DNA from 3 places in the Cellvibrio sp. 25HG11W-0 genome. Region 1 is predicted to be linked to each of the others. Evidence: predicted binding sites of a transcription regulator. Region 1 holds the regulator's gene; each other region holds the start of a gene.

Region 1 (6,262 bases):
CCTATCGTATTGCGGCCCATGATCAATTGCGCTCACTCGCGCGCATATTGCGGGTGCCTGTACGAGTTGTAGATGAGAACAATACGCTGGAAACGGTGCTGCGTAGTCTACGTCACTGTTCATTGGTATTAATTGATACAGCGGGCTTTCGCCAAGGCGATCCGCATCTTAAGGCGCAGTTGGATGCATTGGCCACACAGCAGCAGGTAAAAACCTTCTTGGTCATGTCCTGTAACAGCCAAGAACAAATGCTAAAAGCGTCTATTCATGCTTATGGTAGTGCGCGGCTTCAGGGTTGCATTCTGACTAAATTAGATGAGACGGCCAGTATGGGTGAAGCTTTGGGCGTGGTCATGCAAAGTCGCTTGGCTATTACCTACACCACTGACGGGCAGGACATACCTAAAAACCTAGATGTGGCGCGTGCACATCAGCTGGTGGCTAAAGCAGTTGGGTTGTTAAAGGCCAACCCCGCCGCTGCCGCATGTTAAGACGAATATAAGGCTATAGGTTATAAGCAGGCTTGCTGGATTCGTAATATGAAATTAGTCAGCCGGACTGCAAATCTATATCTATACTCAGTTCACACTAAAGTTGAACCTCTTAGAGTAGTAAGCGAGCTTGGAGTTAAAGTTAGATGAGTCAAACGCGACCAGTTCAAGTCATCGCCGTATCTGGCGGGAAGGGCGGAGTAGGCAAAAGCAATATCTCCGTAAATCTCAGTATTGCCTTGGCTGAAATGCGCCGCAGGGTGGTGCTTTTAGATGCGGATTTGGGCTTGGCCAATGTTGATGTACTGCTGGGTATCAAGGCCACACATACGCTGGCTGATGTTTTAGCGGGTACCCACAGCTTAAGTGAGGTGCTCGTAACTGGTCCTGGTGGTGTAAAAATTGTCCCTGCTTCTTCCGGTGTTCAACGCATGGCGGAATTAAGTTCTGCTGAGCATGCGGGCTTAATTAATGCCTTCAATGATCTGTCCGACCAAGTTGATGTTCTTGTCATAGATACAGCCGCTGGTATTTCCGACACTGTGGTCAGTTTTGTGCGTGCGGCTAATGAGGTCATCATTGTCGTGTGCGATGAGCCATCATCAATAACGGATGCCTATGCATTAATTAAGTTATTAAATAAAGAATACGGTTTATTCCGCTTCAGGGTCGTCGCGAATATGACGCGTACAGCTCAAGAAGGTATCAACATGTTTAATAAACTCAATCACGTATGTGAACGTTTTTTAGATGTGACCTTGCAGTTTGTGGGTCAAGTACCCTTTGATGAAAATGTGCGCAAAGCGGTTCAAAAGCAAAAAGCATTATTGGAATTTGCGCCCAGCTCAAAAGCTGCTGTGGCAATTCGCGCTTTGGCTCAGGCCGTCGACAGATGGCCATTGCCTAATTCACCGACAGGGCGCCTAGAATTTTTTGTCGAGCGTTTACTGCAAGCAGCGAATGCGCGCTAAGACTTTTCGGTGTGTCAGAACAGGTGCTCAGAAATGGCCGCAGTCAATGGTTTAGCCATGTACGATAAAAAGCAACTTGCCGAACAACAACTCAATATTGAAGATTACGCTCCTTTGGTGAAGCGTATTGCTTATCATATGATGCTGCGTATGCCCGCGAGCGTACAGGTCGATGATCTTATTCAGGCCGGCATGATTGGGCTTATAGAAGCTACTCAAAAATACGATTCGGCGCGCGGTGCAAGTTTTGAAACCTATGCTGGGATTCGTATTCGCGGTGCAATCGTAGATGAAATGCGGCGCGGCGATTGGGTGCCGCGCTCTGTGCATCGCAATGCGCGTCGTATAGCTCAGGCTGTGGCGAAAGTAGAGGCGCGTTTAGGTCGAGACGCCAGCGATGTTGAAATTGCCGCTGAACTTGGTGTTGAACTTAATGAATATTTTACTATGCTGCAGGACTCTAATGGCAGCCGCTTGTTTAGCTATGAAGAAACTTTTGGCGATGACGATAGCAACATAGATGCCTCGGAACATGGCAGTTCATTTGTCACCCCTATAGAGGGGTTAGAGCGCGACGGGCTTAAAAAAGCACTTGTTAAAGCAATTGGAAATCTTCCTGAACGAGAGAGGATGGTACTGGCGCTCTATTATGATCAGGAATTGAATCTTAAAGAGATAGGTTTGGTGCTAGGTGTTAGCGAGTCCCGTGTAAGTCAAATACATAGCCAAGCGGCGGCACGCTTGCGGCAAAAGCTTTCTGGTTGGTAAAACAAAAAACATGTGTCGGCAATTTGGCTGTTCAATCGGGTGATAGAAATTTCTGCAGATTCATCAAAAAATGTACAGCCTGTGTGCGGATACAGATGAATTTATGATCATTGTGAAAATATTGGCTAGGTTTTGTTATAAAAGTTAAGGATATAAGCCTTTGTTACTGGCCTAAGCCTTAACTCCGACTAGACTAAGATTAATTGAAATTCCCGTTAGGGGTAGTGGAGGTTGCATTGGATAAGAATATGAAGATCCTGATTGTTGATGATTTTTCAACAATGCGACGGATTATTAAAAATTTACTGCGTGATTTGGGCTTCTCCAATACTCACGAGGCGGATGATGGTGTCACGGCGTTGCCAATGCTAAAAAATGGAGATTTCCAGTTTTTAGTGACAGATTGGAATATGCCGGGTATGACAGGCATCGATCTGTTAAAAGCGGTTCGCGCCGACGACAAATTGCGTAGTTTGCCGGTACTGATGGTGACGGCAGAGGCCAAGCGCGATCAGATCATTGAGGCAGCCCAAGCAGGCGTTAATGGCTATGTGGTTAAGCCGTTTACTGCACAGGCACTCAAGGAAAAAATTGAGAAAATTTTTGAGCGTGTAGGTTAATTCCTCGCGTCAATTATAAAAAGGCGTCGCAATGGTATCTGAAATCCAAACAGACATTAATAGTGAGTTTGTTACTGAGCTTAAAGAGTGTGCGAAGTTGCTCGCAGAAAAATTGCAGAGTAATCAGTTTGACGAGGCTTCAGTCTTAATTCAAAGCATAACTCAATCACGCGACAGGCATATTTTTCAGTCCGTTGGGCGCCTTACACGTGGCTTACATAACGCCATAGTGAATTTTAATGTCGATGCGGATTTATCAAAGGAGCCGCCAAAGATTGAAAATTCGGATATTCATGATGCTTCTAATCGCTTAAATTATGTAATAGAGCTTACACAGAAAGCGGCTGAAAAAACCATGGATGTCGTGGATGAGGCCGCCCCTATTGCAATGAATTTGGGCCAGGAGGCAAGCAGTCTTCGTGAAGAATGGGCGCGACTCAAGCGACGTGAAATGAGTGGCGATGAGTTTCGTCAGCTCTATGCGCGAATGGATGAATTCCTTGGGCAAATGGTAACTGGTACAGATCAACTTAGTAAAAACTTGCAAGATATAGTCTTGGAGCAGGGCTTTCAAGATCTCACCGGTCAAGTACTTAAACGCGTTATTGGTCTGATAAATGATGTAGAAAAAGACTTGGTGAGTTTGGTGCGTATTGCAGGGCAGGTGGAAGAAGTTACTGGCTTGACGATGGATGAAGAAACCATCAGTCATGATAAGGATGTAATGCAAAAGCGCAAAACAGAGGCAGAAGGTCCACAAATTAACACTTCGCGTGTTGATGTGGTTTCCGGGCAAGACGAAGTCGATGACTTATTGTCAAGTCTTGGTTTTTAATGTCCGGTTACTTGAGGAAAGTTGAATGAGTTTCGGTGACGACGAGGATATTCTTCAGGATTTTTTAGTTGAGGTAAGCGAGATTCTGGAGCGCTTGTCGCAGCAGCTGGTCGACCTCGAGCAGCGCCCTGATGACAAAGATTTACTCAATGCAATTTTTCGAGGCTTTCATACCGTGAAGGGCGGTGCAGGTTTTCTCGGTTTAAATCCTATGGTGCAGTGCTGCCATGTGACGGAAAATCTTTTTGATATTCTGCGTAATAGTAAACGCAGCGTTACATCGGAGTTGATGGACGTTGTATTGCAAGCACTAGACTTAGTCAATCAACAATTTGAATTGGTTTCTCAGCGCGAAGAGTTGCCACCGGTTGATCCATCGCTTATCGCGGCTCTTGAACGATTGGTTTCTTGTGATGATCTAAATGAGGCTGAAGCAGAGTCTGTTAGCGTGTCGGAGCGTATTCCTTCAGCAGATCCGGCTACGCATCAAGACGGCGATATTACCGATGTCGAGTTCGAACAGCTTTTGGATGCTATTGCAGACAAGTCGCCAGCTCAATCCACTTCTAAGACTCCAGATGTTAAGCCGTCATCATCTTCTAATGATGATATTAGCGATGATGAATTTGATGCTATCTTGGATCAGTTGCATGGTAAAGGACAAGGCCCTGGCATTGCGGCACCGAGTGCGGTTGTTGCGAGTGTAGTTGCACCAGTAGTCCCCGCAACAGAGTCAAGTGATATCAGTGATGATGAATTTGAAGCTTTACTGGATCAATTACATGGGAAAGGTAAGGGCCCAAGTGTTGAAGGTGCAGCAGTAGTCTCTGCTCCTGCTCCTATACCCGCGGTCGCGATAGAAAAAGCGAATGCTGAACTAATTAATGATGATGAATTTGAAGCATTGCTCGATCAATTACACGGAAAAGGTAAAGGTCCAACCGTTCCGACTCCAGGTGCAGCTCCTGTTCCAGCGGCTGTTGTTACTGCGGCGATATCCACGCCGCCTGCTGTAAAACCAAAAGTGGCAGCCTCTGCCGCACCTACACCAATCAAAAAACCTGACCCTATTAAACCGCCCTCTGCGGCAGATAAAGACAGTCAGCAAGTTGAAACTACGGTTCGTGTTGATACTCAGCGGCTCGATGACATCATGAATATGGTTGGCGAGTTGGTGTTGGTACGTAATCGCCTAGTTCGCTTAGGCAATTCTTCCACCAATGAGCAACTAGTGAAGGCAGTTGCAAACCTTGACGTGGTAACGGCTGATCTACAAACATCTGTTATGAAAACACGGATGCAGCCGATCAAAAAAGTGTTTGGTCGCTTTCCTCGGGTGGTGCGCGATTTGGCCCGTAGTTTGAAAAAAGAAATAAGTCTTGAATTAGTCGGAGAAGAAACTGATCTAGATAAAAATCTCGTTGAGGCGCTTGCAGATCCGCTAGTGCATTTAGTGCGTAACTCTGTCGATCATGGTATAGAGTTTCCAGATGTGCGAGAAGCAAATGGAAAGCCCCGTATTGGGCAAGTGATACTGGCCGCAGAGCAAGAAGGTGACCACATACTTTTATCCATTAGTGATGATGGTGCAGGTATGGATGCAAATAGATTGCGCGCTATTGCTGTGGAAAAAGGAATATATGATGAGGACACCGCTAATCGTCTTACTGATACAGAGGCCTACAATTTAATTTTTGCACCAGGCTTTTCCACCAAAAAAGAAATATCTGACGTATCGGGGCGTGGCGTCGGTATGGATGTGGTGAAAACTAAAATTACACAGCTTAATGGCAGTGTAGATATTAAGTCTACGTTAGGGAAGGGCACTCGCTTCATTATTAAAGTGCCTTTGACGTTGGCAATTATGCCAACCCTAATGTTTATGTCTGGCAAGCAAACTTTTGCTTTTCCTTTGGTGAGCGTCAATGAAATATTTCATATGGACCTAACCAAAAGTCATATTATTGACGGGCAAGATTGCGTTGCGATTCGCGATCAAGCTATTCCATTATTTTATTTAAAAGATTGGTTGGTCAAAGCGAGTTACGGGCAGCGCCCTGATAGTGCACATGTGGTTATAGTGACTGTTGGAACAAGACGTGTAGGCTTTGTCGTGGATCAATTAGTCGGTCAAGAAGAGGTTGTCATTAAACCCTTGGGTAAAATGTTGCAGGGAACACCTGGGATGGCCGGCGCCACTATTACAGGCGACGGCACTATAGCGCTAATTTTAGATATACCTAGTTTATTGCGTCGCTATGCTAAGGGCACCACTGCATGGGGCCACAGTTAATCTGAGATGAAAATATCGCTGGTGATTATGGTGTAGTCAACTATTAAGGCTAAGTGAGAGAATCTGTAGTTTAAGGTATTGTGGCCCCATCGCGCTGATCAATTAATATTTAGTGCAGTTGACGCTGCGGAGTAATGTAGATGCCACTTAGGGTACTAGTAGTTGATGATTCGAGTTTCTTTCAGCATCGGTTGAAAGATATTATTAACGAACATCCCGACTTAAAAGTGGTGGGCATTGCCAGCAATGGCCGAGAAGCAATTGAGAAAGCCGCTGAATTAAAG
Region 2 (6,262 bases), 300 kb from region 1:
GGTTAACTTTATGCCGCCAGCTGAAACCAATGTATCAGTTAACGCTGTCGCTGCAGCGTCGTTGCCTACTACCAACTCAACACCAGCAGTCTCTAAACCAGCCCAAGAGCCAGCGGTACCATCTGAAGCAAATGCCAAGCTTGCAACGTTACCTTCTAGGACGACTCTGCTACCCAATAGCGAAGCTGTTATGCCAGTACTATCAGTTACAGTATTAAATGCATCCACCACAGCCTGAAGTGGACCGCCTGAGGCAACACTACTAAAGTCAATGGCCACACCATTCAATAGAGCGCCGTCTTCAGCCAACACATCAGCAAGATCCACACCTGTAAAGTCCAATGTTGCAGACACAAATGCTGTAGCCGTTACGCCAGTTTGATCAGATACTGCATTAATTGCTTTAAGCTTATCGCTCAAGCCACCGGTATCGCTAGCACCAACACTCACACCATTAATTTTTAAATCACCAACGGCTATTGCTGTAGCATTAACTGGGTTACCTTCGATGGTACCGGCTTTATCATTTTCTTTAAAACCAAGAAAGCCAAGCTGCTCTAATGTACCTGTCGATCCACGCGTTACAGTAACCGGATCATTATTGTCTGCCTTTAATACAAGGCGAGCAGTGGTGGCGGTTGTAATGCCAGCACCTAAAGCACCAGCAGCATCAGTAACGGCGATGCCGGATACATTTTCAGCAGACAATGAAACTTTGCCATCATCACCGATAGAGACGCTGAATTTGCCACCCGCTTCAGCATTCATTTTATCCACCAGCTCACTTAAACTACTGGTTCCTTTTGTGCCACCGCCAACATTAATGGTTGTGGTTGTACCATCTAGATTGGTTAAGGCTACCTGTACAGCTTCCGATGAAAGCAAAATACCATCGCCGGCTGCAGTTGCACTTGCCACTGCATAGGTAGAGGCAGTCACACCCAGAACATTTTTATTCACTAAATCGAGCAAATCCTGAGTTGTATCTGCAGCACCATTAAAAGTTTCAGTGCCTTTCGCAATTGACTGGCCATTAATAAGAATGTCGCCCTCACTAATGGTTTTCGTTGTGGCAAATGAGGCCAATACTGTTTCGGAACCAATCAAATCCACGCTGGTAGACCCCATACCCAAGGTCTTAGCATCCATCGCAGGTACTTTCAATGAGATAGTTTGATTAGCACTTGAGCCCACTTGCAACTCAACTTTACCCAATTTTCCGTCAAGCAAGTTTTGGCCGTTGAATGAAGTGGTTTTAGCAATACGATCCAATTCTGATACCAGTTGCTTAACCTCGGCATCCAGTGTTTTACGGTCACCTGTTGTATAAATACCGTTCGCAGACTGTACCGACAGTTCACGCATACGTTGAAGAATATTGGTTGATTCCGACAGCGCACCTTCCGCTGTTTGAATGAGCGACACGCCGTCGTTGGCGTTACGAATTGCTTGATCCAAGCCGCGAACCTGCGATGTCATACGGTTGGCAATTGCCAGGCCGGCAGCATCATCTTTTGCAGAGTTAATACGTTGACCGGAAGATAAACGCTCGGTGGCGCGATCAAGCGAGTTGCCTGAATTCATCAACTGGCGTTGAGCATTCAGAGAGGCGACGTTTGTGTTAATTACTAAAGCCATGATGAATCTCCTAGATTAATGTCTTAAGCAGTGACCATCACATTAAGGTCTTGCTGCTCTGTGTCGGTTGATGAAGTCTGAGACAAATGACTAATCAGCACTTCTAACAAGGTTATCGACACATCTAGGAATAGCTTTAGGGGTTTTTTAACGTAAACACTAACTTTTCTACGAAGGTACTAATCAAGGGCGATAAAAAAAGTTATATAAAACAATTACTTTGCCAAATTACTGACCATAAGCATCAATTGCTTTACTAGCAACAGTAGACTGACGTAAATCTGACGAAACCTTTTCCCGGTCGCGCTCTGCAAGTACCGCTAACATTTTATTTATGCCTTGGATCTCTTGAATAATGCCCGCTGCTTTAGCTTCCAAGTTCGCATTAGCTAAGGATTCGAGATACTCCTCGTCACTGAGTGAGAGAAGGCCCTGCTGGCGCTGCTGCACGAGCGTTTCAAAAGATTCCCAGTCACCTGCTTCCGCTAAGGATAAGAGCGCTTGAGATTGACTGAGGGCACGCGCGAGAGGATCTAGCAATGAATTCATATCCATAGAAAACTCTTTTTAACAAGACAATGGTAGAGCGACGTAATGAACCAAGAGTAGCAAAGATAATGCGCTTTGGGCATAAGAATTGTACGTAGAGATGAGCTTAGGTAATACCTAGGGCAATTAGGCAGTAAATACGAGCACCATCACCAATACAGCGCGCCAAACTCTGTATTGGTTATTTGCCCATGCTTAAGCTTATTAACAGAAGATTAGAGATAATTAAATAAGGTTAACTGACTTACTTTTGCAAAGCTCTGCTGAGAGGCTGTTAGTACAAAGGACTGCATAGACAGTTCAATAGAAGCGTCAGCATAATTCAAATCTTGAAGACTGGATAAAACAGTTTTGCTGAACAAGGTTATATCCAAATTTAACTCGGTTGAACTTTCTAGGGTATTTAAGCGCGACCCGACCTCCCCTTGCACCGAAGCTAAACTAGTAATTGTATTATCTAAATTGGTTAGCGTTTTCGCGACCATCTTCGCTAGCTCCTCCTTTTTCTCTGGCGAGTTATCGACATTTTTCATCGCATCACTAAAACGAGCAAGTGTGGTGAGCAACGCTTGCTTGTCAGTAGACTCAATAAAAAAACTATCCCCGGGCTTAACTGGTACGCCGCGCGTCGAAGAGGTTCCCGCCTCTTGGGTATTTAAACCGGTCACACCATCTAAAAATATATTGCCGCCTTTAATCGTCACCTTATTATTGGCATTGGAGATAATCCCCTGCTCCGTCACGCTTAAACCAAGGCGCGCGAGCTGAGCACTATTGGCGGGGCTATTAAAGGCGGCGGCAAGATCCAAGGTGCTAGTGATATTTTGGTTAAAGGTAATTGATTCAGTCTTGCCGTTTACCTCCAACTGAAAGGTAAGTGGTGCGGCAGTGAAATCATGTGCCGTAATGGGAGCCGTAAAAGGAAGGTTGACTGAACGTGTGCCATTGCTACCCATAATGGCCGCAGCACTAACCCCAGTGCCATCGTTCAAAGAAATATTTTGCCCTACAGGGCTCGCAAAACCCGACACCGTAGCAGTAATACCAAGGTTGGCAAGCTTAGCAGCGTTACCCGTAGGCAATGTAGGTGGGATAGCTGCGCCAGTATTTAATTCAGCAAGAAATGCCGCGGTATCTCCTATAGCAACACCACCTGCGAAGGTAAGCTGTTCCGTTTTACCGCCCACCGTTATACGTATTGAATCCCCAGGATTGATTGCCGCTAACGGCGGCGCAGCACTAAAGGGTAAGCTGCCTGCAATTGCGGCCTCGCCAGGATAAGGATTTCCCAATACTTTAAAGCGCGCACCGGCAACCTCAATATCATCACCGGGAATATAAGGCTGATTGACCAGCAACTGTTTACCAGAAGCGCGTTCACTGACATTAAAATTTATTGCTGAGCCCGATTTGGTGAAAGAAACAACCAAATCATTTGGGTAAAGTTTATCGAATTTTTCCTGATCAAATACTTGCCCCACGGAAATTATAGCGGGTGGCAATGATTTATTACTGGCGCTCGCCGATGTGGTGAACGTGTTATGGCCACTCGGCACATCAACAAATAGTTTTTTACCTGAATCGCTCACTGCAACGCTCACGGACGTGGAAACCTGCAACCGCAGTTGTCCTTCATCACCGCGATATGAATAGTTTCCACCACCGTCGCTCACAAAAGGCTTAGTGCCACTTTGATATCCGGCAAATATATATTGGCCAGATGAATTACGAGTATTTTGCAGATTCACTAATTCGCTAATACGCGTATCCACCTCTGCCGCGAGAGACTGATAGTTCTCCTTGGTCATGACCGCGGTATTACCTGCAGAAACCGCAATCTCACGCATACGCTGAACCAAATCTACAATGGTCTGTAAATTTGTTTCCTCTAAATTGAGACCATTCTCGGCCACATCAATATTTTTCTTAAATTGCTCCGTGCGTGAGAGCTCTTGATTCAATTGCAAAATAGTCGTTGCCGCAACGGGATCATCAGCGGGTGACAGCACGCGCTTACCCGTTGCCATTTGTTCTTGGGTTTTAGTTACAGCCGCTTGCGCCTGGCTCATACCCAAGGTTGCGATGTTATATATTTGTGAGGTTGATACACGCATTATGTGCTCCCGTCGTAACGGCATTACCGCGGAGTGGCAACTATTTGCCTCTACTCCACCACTTCATTAAATAATGCACAAAGCGATCCAAGGTTGCATTCATAAAAACCAAACTTGCCGATATTAGTTAAAGTGCATTCAATAAGGTGTCAAAAAGTTCGCGTGCGACAGAAATCACCTGCGCATTTGCCTGATAGAGCTGCTGAAACTTTATCAAATCTGCCGCTTCTTCATCTAAATTAACGCCAGAAATACCATCGCGCATCGATTGGCTTTGCTCTAATAGGCTCCTACTCGCTTCTGTATTAATTTTTGACAGACTACTTTTGGTGCCTACTTCTTCGACGAGCTTGCCATAACCACCATGAAAACTTAGGGTGCCGCCTTGCATAGTTGCCGCTGTTTCAAGTTCGGCCATCACTAGTGCATTACGGTTGTCATTTTTAGCATCAGTGTTAAACCCAATGGTAAAGGTATCCCCTGCTTTAGGTTGACCACTGATCGCTGCCTGATAACCAACATAAGACGAAGCCGCAAAACCGGCGGCACTACTATCGCCGAATAAAGGACTATTAGTAGGCGATGTTTGCATACTAATGCCATTGGCCATGGTGACATCAATACGACCGCCAACGGTAATAGCACTTTGTTCACCCGCACCTGTATCTACGCCCGTTAAACGTACGTTGGGATTACCGTTACTGTCGTTTACATCAATAGTATTAGACGTACCGCTTGTGGCTTTTATACGAATATCAATATTCACACCAGAACTGGCAACTATACGCAGCTCTGGAGCCCCCGTGATTGGATTACTACCGCTCTGCGCATGAAACCCTAAGGTTTTTAAATTAGGATTTTCATTAATCCGCGCCGCCACATAAGTATTAAAATCAACTTCGCTCACATTGGGGTCAGGTACCTCAAACCCCATGGCAGTATTATTGAAATTATACTCAAGTAAATTTTCGCCATTAATTGACAACTGCAAGGGCGGTGCATAAGTCGTCGAGTCGAAATTAATATCCGTAATTGTGGCAGTGGTGTAGGCGTTTGCCGTAACACCTGGCAGCGCACTAATTTGCGCAGCAGTTTGCAATGCCGACGCACCAGAAACGGTGGTGATGGTTTTATTTGAAACCGCACCTGTGGCAGGATCTCTAAACGTAAAGTTTAATTGCTCCGCCAAATAGCCATTAGACTGCTGAATACTTGATGGCTTCATGGGCTGATTGGGCGGAACAGAATAAGGATCTAATGTTTGCGGTGCACGCCCATCAGGCAACCCATTGCGTTCGCCCTTACCCATCACCCGAGTTTCGCCAATATCTGTCGTAAAAATCGCATTACTCGCGCCAGGTACAAATGTTTGATCGCGCATTGCAGGCACTAAATCTTTAGGATTGGCCGGATCAGTATTATCCAAGACTTCATAAGTGGTATCAGAAGTGAAACGAATTATGATCGGTGGCGATAATTTCTTTTCCGCCAAAAAGGCGGGCAAACGATTGCCATCGGAGTCCAGCAACCCAAGGACTTCACCCGCACTTATCAAACCACTGCCAGAATTACTGGTATTCGTCGCCGTACGTATTGGGGATGCAAACGCCAAATCTTCTGGGCGCTTGAGTTCGGCATGCATATCGCGCGAACCATTTTTTGTGGGCTGAATAGTAAAACTATCCCCCCCTTGGAATGAACCGCTGGTTAAGTTAAGCGTAACGCCATCGAAAGATATAGACGTTGGATAGGCACCCGACAAAGTGCCCTGTTCAACAACCGTTTTATCCGATAGGCGCGTAACCAAATAATTATTTGAACCAGATGCAATTTCAAAGCGATAGTCGCTTGCAGTAAGTAAATTGGTATCGTCAATTTCAACTGACATAACACGATCAAAAGGTGCAGCGTTTGCCCCATGCACAACACGATTAGCGGCGATTAGCGGATCATTAATATCG
Region 3 (6,262 bases), 310 kb from region 1:
CTCAGACAAAATCATTGCTGAAATTGAAGCCGCAGATGCCATAGTCATTGGTGTGCCATTGTATAACTTTGGCATTCCCTCAAGCTTAAAGGCATATTTCGACCATATAGCTCGTGCGGGCGTCACCTTTAAGTACACTGAAACCGGTCCAGTGGGCTTATTAAACGACAAACCCGTTTATATTATTGCCACTCGTGGCGGCATTCACAAAGGCTTGCCTTCAGATTCGCAGACCCAATTCTTAACGACTTTCTTGAACTTTTTAGGTTTGAAAAATGTCCAGTTTATCTATGCGGAAGGTTTGAACATGGGTCAAAAAGATGATGCGTTTACTCAGGCCAAAGCTGAAATTAAGCAAGGTGCAGCAGCCTAAACACTGCACCCATACCCGATAATTTTTTAGCCGCTCAGATTAGGGAATAATCATTACTAAGGAGACATCTTATGCAACGGCAACTACAGCAAATTATTCAAGGTCGCGAAACCAGCGATGGCGCAGGAGTGCGGATTAAACGCAGCTTGGGTCAGCAGCAAACTGCCCGTTTCGACCCGTTTTTAATGCTTGATGAATTCGGCAGCAGCAGCGCAGATGACTACATCGCAGGCTTTCCTTCACATCCGCACCGCGGCTTTGAAACCGTTACCTACATGTTGGATGGGCACATGCTGCACCAAGATCATATGGGCAACAAAGGTCATCTACGCAGCGGTGATGTTCAGTGGATGACGGCGGGTCGCGGGATTATTCACTCGGAAATGCCCCAGCAAGAGCATGGATTGATGCGCGGCTTTCAACTCTGGTTGAACCTACCCGCTGCAGAGAAAATGAAACCTGCACACTATAAAGACATTGCAGCAAAGGACATCCCCTCTGCCAACCTGCCTCAGGGCGGGCGAATAAAGGTCATTGCCAATAGCGCATTTATTGCTGGCAATATCATCAGCGGCCCCATTCAGGGCCTAACAACCGAAGCCATTTATTGGGATCTACAACTGCCGGCTAACACAGAGTTTCATCACGCAACACCAGAGGATCACAACACGTTCGTATATGTCTATGAAGGCAATATTGCAATAGGCGAAGACAAGCGAAAATTAACCAAAGGAAATGCGGGCATATTAAGTAAAGGCGATCAACTAAGCGTTTATTCTCTACAGGAAGAGGCACGCTTTTTAGTGATCTCTGGCAAACCGCTCAACGAACCCGTCGTACAATACGGCCCTTTTGTTATGAATACGACAGATGAAATTGAGCAGGCAATTCAAGACTATCGCAGTGGCGAACTTATCAATTATTAAGCCCACAGCTATAGACAACACAAAAAAGCCACCCAAGTTATCCTTGGGTGGCTTTTTATTGCACGATCGCTAGCTATTAGTTATTGCTTGATGTGAATGGCAATCTATCGAGTATCCCATCTAGGAAATCGCCAGTGGAATTCAACGAACGCACTATAGACTCCATCGCCTGAAATTGCGCCATCAAGCGCGCCCTATATGCATCACTGCGACGATTTAAATCTGTCTCATCTTTTTCAACACGCACTATGTCTTTATTGATATTTGTTTCACGATCTTTTATGACTCCAGACGTTTTAAGGTAGTCATTAATCATATTGGTCATAGTGCCGGAAAAACCGCGCGAAAATGTAATAGTGCCGCCAGTGGCGCCAGGCTGAATAGTTAAACCTAGCCCCTCCGACGCATCACCCAAGGCGGGTAATAAGACGTTGCCATAACCAAAGGCCGCCTTACCATTAATGCTTCCGCCGACATCGGTTCCCTTAGCACCCGTCGCTAGGGTTATGCCTATTTCACCAATATCGGCACCCACATTAGATACTGCCACCTGACTGGTAGAACCATAAGAGTCTGACGTAAATACCAACTTATTATTGGTAAAGCTCACAGATACGACCGAGCGCACTTCTTTTAAATTAGGATCCAAGTTTATAAGACTTTGCATGTCTGCAGCCAAGGCTTCGCCAGTCAAATAAGACTTATTGCTAGGCAGAGTAATTAAATTAGACTCAATGCCGTCAATCTTAACCTTAAAGGAATAATCCTTAACACCCGTATCCACAGGAAAAACAGGAAGATCACCTCCCGTTAACTTACCCTTGCTAGGCTGCTGAGTAATAGCCACGTCATAAGTGCCCGGCTGACTCTGTGCAGAGAATTTATTGACAACAATATTCGTTGCCGATGAAGAAGTCTTAGGAATAAACAAATCGCGCACTAACGCAAAATTATTATCAATGGCCGCACGAAAGCCTGTATTGCCCTCCACTTCTTTAATTTTTAATGAGCCATCTAACTCGGTGCGAATACCCAAATTGGAGAGACTAGTAAAACCATCGCTCAACCCACTCACGCTTGACGAGAGAATATTGCGAACACCTTGCATTAAATTCTTTGCTAAAGGATCACGATGTAAACTGCCATAGTCATCAAGCTCCGCATCAAATCCAACCAGCTTTTCAACTTCAGTTTTAAAAGTATTGTAAGCCGCCACAAAATCACGGATTGTCTGCTCCGCAACAGCCTTATCTTCAGAAACAGTAACGCTAATAGTTTCTGTTAAAGATGCTGTAAACAAATCGAACTCAAGACCTGCAACTACATCATTAATTTGATTCGATTCGCGATTGACCAGTAACCCATTAACGCGGATTTTTGCATCTAAACCACCTTGTTGTTGGGTTAGATTGGAAGTGGTCTCATTAAAATTAAGACTCGCCAACCCAAGTGAACTGGGATCTTCAGCGGCCGTAATTTCAATTTCATTTTTCGCGCCAGACTTTGCAGTTAGTAACAACTTATAAGAACCACCATCGCTCACGATACTGGCAGAGACGCCAATAGCAGCCTTATTGATAGCATCACGCAACCCAGTTAAAGAATTATTTCCGTCATCGATGGTGATGGTTGCACCAGTTTTAGTGGAGTCAACGGTAAAATCATTTAGGGCATCATTCCACTCACCTAAACGCAACGTGAGCGTGCCCTTGCCCACCGGTGAAGTCAGTGAGTCATAAGCCCCTGAACTCACTGATTGGGACTGAGCCACTTGCTCTACTTTCAGTTGATAGTTGCCCGCACCTGCTGAAGCATTCAGCTTGGTAATGCCGATTAATTTAGTGTCAGGAATAGATAAAGATTTGGCGTTGAAGGTATCCGCATTGCCGAGTAATCCTGCAGCAGTCTGTAACTTAGAGAGAGAGCTACGCAACATACCGTAATCGGATATTTGTGTTTCTAGCAGTGTTTTCTTGGTGGTAAGCCTTCCAGCTTGAACCATCTTATTAGCTTCAGTGAGCTGATCAGCCAGTTTATTGCTATCAATACCTGAACCTGTGCCCAAGGCGCTGATAATGCTCGACCCTGTCGATGCATTGCTCGTAGTATTTGATGTACTGCTAATCATAACGCCTCCGGCCTCAAATTTACCGCCATATGAATGTTAGCGGCATGCTACGGGCAAACTTTAGCCTATTTTGCCGCTTTTTTTAAAAAATCACCGTCAATCTGCTGCTATAAGTACATTTAGATAGATATAAATATAAACAGCACAAAGCGGGCCACACTAGAAAATTAAAACGAACATATTCCTTGTGCACTTTAATGCTAGGTTTGAATTTTTTAAAAAGAAAAACCGCAGTTTCCTGCGGTTTAAGCGATGTAAAGAACACCTCAAATGCTATCTCAATAGCTGTAACACCTGCTCCGGCCGTGCATTTGCCTGTGCAAGCATCGCCTGTGCCGCTTGCTGCAAGACTTGCGAGCGACTTAAGGCAGCCGTTTCTGCCGCGAAATCAGCATCTACAATACGCGAGCGAGATGCAGATGTTTTTTCCGATATGTTCGCCAAGTTAGACATGGTGAAGTCAAGACGGTTATTGATAGCACCTAACTGTGAGCGCGCCTCATTGATACTTGATAAAGCTTTATCAATTACGCCTAAGGCTTTCTGCGCACCTTGAGCCGTCGCAATACTGATAGAGGCTATAGCCGTACCAAAGGCGCCTTCGGCTGTAACATTAGACTCTAACAATCCCATAGTCGCGGCTACAGCATTTGGGCCAAGCTTAATACTGATGGGCGAAGAGTTAGTGCTGGTGAGCTTAATACCACCAGGTACGGTCTCCGTTACTGCACCAATGGTTGCTGCTGCGCCTGTGCCAGACTGAATCTGTAATGCAGCCGCATTCAAATCCGTTAAGCCATCATTGGTACCATCAGTACCGAAGGTAATAGCCGCTGCATTACCCTCAAGCACTACACGCGTCCCAAGAAGCGTTGCCGTTACGCCAGTGGTATCTTTCTTCGCATTGAATGCATTAACCACATCGGCAATCGTCGTCAAACCATTAATGGCTATAGCTTCACCGTTCATCAACAGAGGGCTCGCAATAGTGGTCAAATCAACTCCACTAAAATCCAATGTGGTGGCAACAAAGGCTTGCGCCGTAACGCCAGTATCTTCTTGTACCGTATTAATTGCCGCAATTTTGCCCGCAAGGCTATCAGTATCTTTGTTAGAGATACTAACCCCATTAATACTTAGATCGCCCACATTCCACGCTACAGCCGGTGTGGTAATACCTACCCCTTCTACTTGACCAGCATTGGTATTCTCTCTAAAACCAAGCTTATCAAGCTGGAGCAGCGTGCCCGTTGAACCGCGGGTGATAGTGATAGGATCACCATGCTCTGACTCAAGCACCAAGCGACCGTTGTAGGTGCCCGCTATAGACCCGCCCGCATTAGTTGTATCCACAATCGTCAAGCCTGCAACATTTTGCGCGGCAAGACTTAGGCGACCATTGTCATCAATAGACGCATTCAGCAAGCCACCACTTTCTGAGTTAATCTTTTCTGACAGCTCTTTAATATTTTGCGTGTTAGTGATTTGAATAACGCTAGAGGAACCATCCAACTTAGTAATAGTAACTTCGAAGATTCCACCGTTTTCAAGCACCCCTGTACCAACACCGGTTCCCGTTGCTTGAGCGTAGCTAGATGCATCTATTCCCTGCACATTGGTATTAATATAACCAATTAACTTATCCCAAGTATCTGTAGCGCCATCAAAGGTTTCCAGCGCTTTTACCAGCGATTGACCATTAATGAGCACATCATTTTCATTCAGTACCAAGGCCGGAGGACCAACCAAATCCATTTGTCCACCAAGCATATCAACACCCACAAAGCCCATACCGAGGGTTTTTGCATCCATTGCAGGTATTTTCATGGTGATGGTCTGATTTGCATCAGAGCCAACTTGCAAGTTCACTTTTCCGAGTGAACCGTCTAATAATTTCTGCCCATTGAACGAGGTCGATGTGGCAATACGATCCAATTCCTGAATAAGCTGTTGCACCTCAGCATCCAGTGTCGATCGGTCAGCATTTGAATAGATACCGTTAGCGGATTGAATCGACAACTCACGCATACGCTGCAAGATATTGGTTGATTCTTGCAGCGCACCCTCTGCAGTTTGAATCAGTGACACACCATCATTTGCGTTTCGAATGGCTTGATCCAAGCCTCGAATTTGCGAGGTCATACGGTTTGAAATGGCAAGACCAGCCGCATCGTCTTTAGCAGAGTTAATACGTTGCCCTGAGGACAACCGCTCTGACGCGCGGTCTAGCGCACCTCCCGAGTTCATCAATTGACGCTGTGAATTTAAGGAAGCGACATTGGTGTTAATGACTAAAGGCATAATAAATCTCCTAATGATTGTTCCTGTTCACAGTGCTTTCCTGTGACAAGCCGACTGATGAAGCTCAGTGACATAGACAATCTGCATTGCATGGTCTGTGAGAACTTCGTGGCAAGGTTTGTAAGAAATTACGTCAACAAGATTTCTATACGAGCTGCCTAAACGAGTTTTTGCACAGACTATGCCAACACATATTCAAGGAGTTTTTTTAGCAGATAATAAATGGGTAAAAATTAAATTGGTACACCGTAAAAAGCACACCAAATATCAGGTTAATACCCTTACATAGATTTAACTTTTTGAAAAATAATTAAATAATTTTTTTCAAAAACGCCAGACGAAAAAAAAGAGAGAGGCATAAGCCACTCTCTTTTTTCAACAACAAAAAAAACCTTTAACTTACTGTTTTTAAAGGCTATTAAGCCTTTGCACTAAACAGCCTTCCGGGTTCATCTGGGTTATAGGTTTGCGCCATACGCAAAAAAGTTTCATCGGGAATCTGCCGAATAACCTCTTGTGTAGAGCGGTCTAAAA

Evidence for each region. Region 1 encodes FliA, which starts transcription of late flagellar genes. Its sites were predicted from a motif close to TAAAGTTATNNNNNNNNCGGCCGATANCC; they were not measured.
Region 2: a site for FliA is predicted at 1,749-1,777, ahead of AC0KUT_RS10050 (flagellin N-terminal helical domain-containing protein). Genes of this name have one in related genera too.
Region 3: a site for FliA is predicted at 3,462-3,490, ahead of fliD (flagellar filament capping protein FliD). Genes of this name have one in related genera too.

What each region holds. Positions count from the first base shown of each region.
Region 1 covers NZ_CM174230.1:2,090,452-2,096,713, forward strand. Annotated here, with positions in the region: gene flhF (flagellar biosynthesis GTPase FlhF) at 1-491, shown strand, start outside; gene AC0KUT_RS08670 (MinD/ParA family protein) at 638-1,462, shown strand; gene AC0KUT_RS08675 (RNA polymerase sigma factor FliA) at 1,520-2,230, shown strand; gene cheY (chemotaxis response regulator CheY) at 2,467-2,850, shown strand; gene AC0KUT_RS08685 (protein phosphatase CheZ) at 2,882-3,685, shown strand; gene AC0KUT_RS08690 (chemotaxis protein CheA) at 3,711-5,978, shown strand; gene AC0KUT_RS08695 (protein-glutamate methylesterase/protein-glutamine glutaminase) at 6,119-6,262, shown strand, end outside.
Region 2 covers NZ_CM174230.1:2,393,903-2,400,164, reverse strand. Annotated here, with positions in the region: gene AC0KUT_RS10050 (flagellin N-terminal helical domain-containing protein) at 1-1,638, opposite strand, end outside; gene AC0KUT_RS10045 (flagellar protein FliT) at 1,867-2,193, opposite strand; gene flgL (flagellar hook-associated protein FlgL) at 2,403-4,301, opposite strand; gene flgK (flagellar hook-associated protein FlgK) at 4,429-6,262, opposite strand, start outside.
Region 3 covers NZ_CM174230.1:2,400,927-2,407,188, reverse strand. Annotated here, with positions in the region: gene AC0KUT_RS10075 (FMN-dependent NADH-azoreductase) at 1-373, shown strand, start outside; gene AC0KUT_RS10070 (pirin family protein) at 445-1,299, shown strand; gene fliD (flagellar filament capping protein FliD) at 1,376-3,427, opposite strand; gene AC0KUT_RS10060 (flagellin N-terminal helical domain-containing protein) at 3,701-5,728, opposite strand; gene AC0KUT_RS10055 (flagellar protein FlaG) at 6,147-6,262, opposite strand, start outside.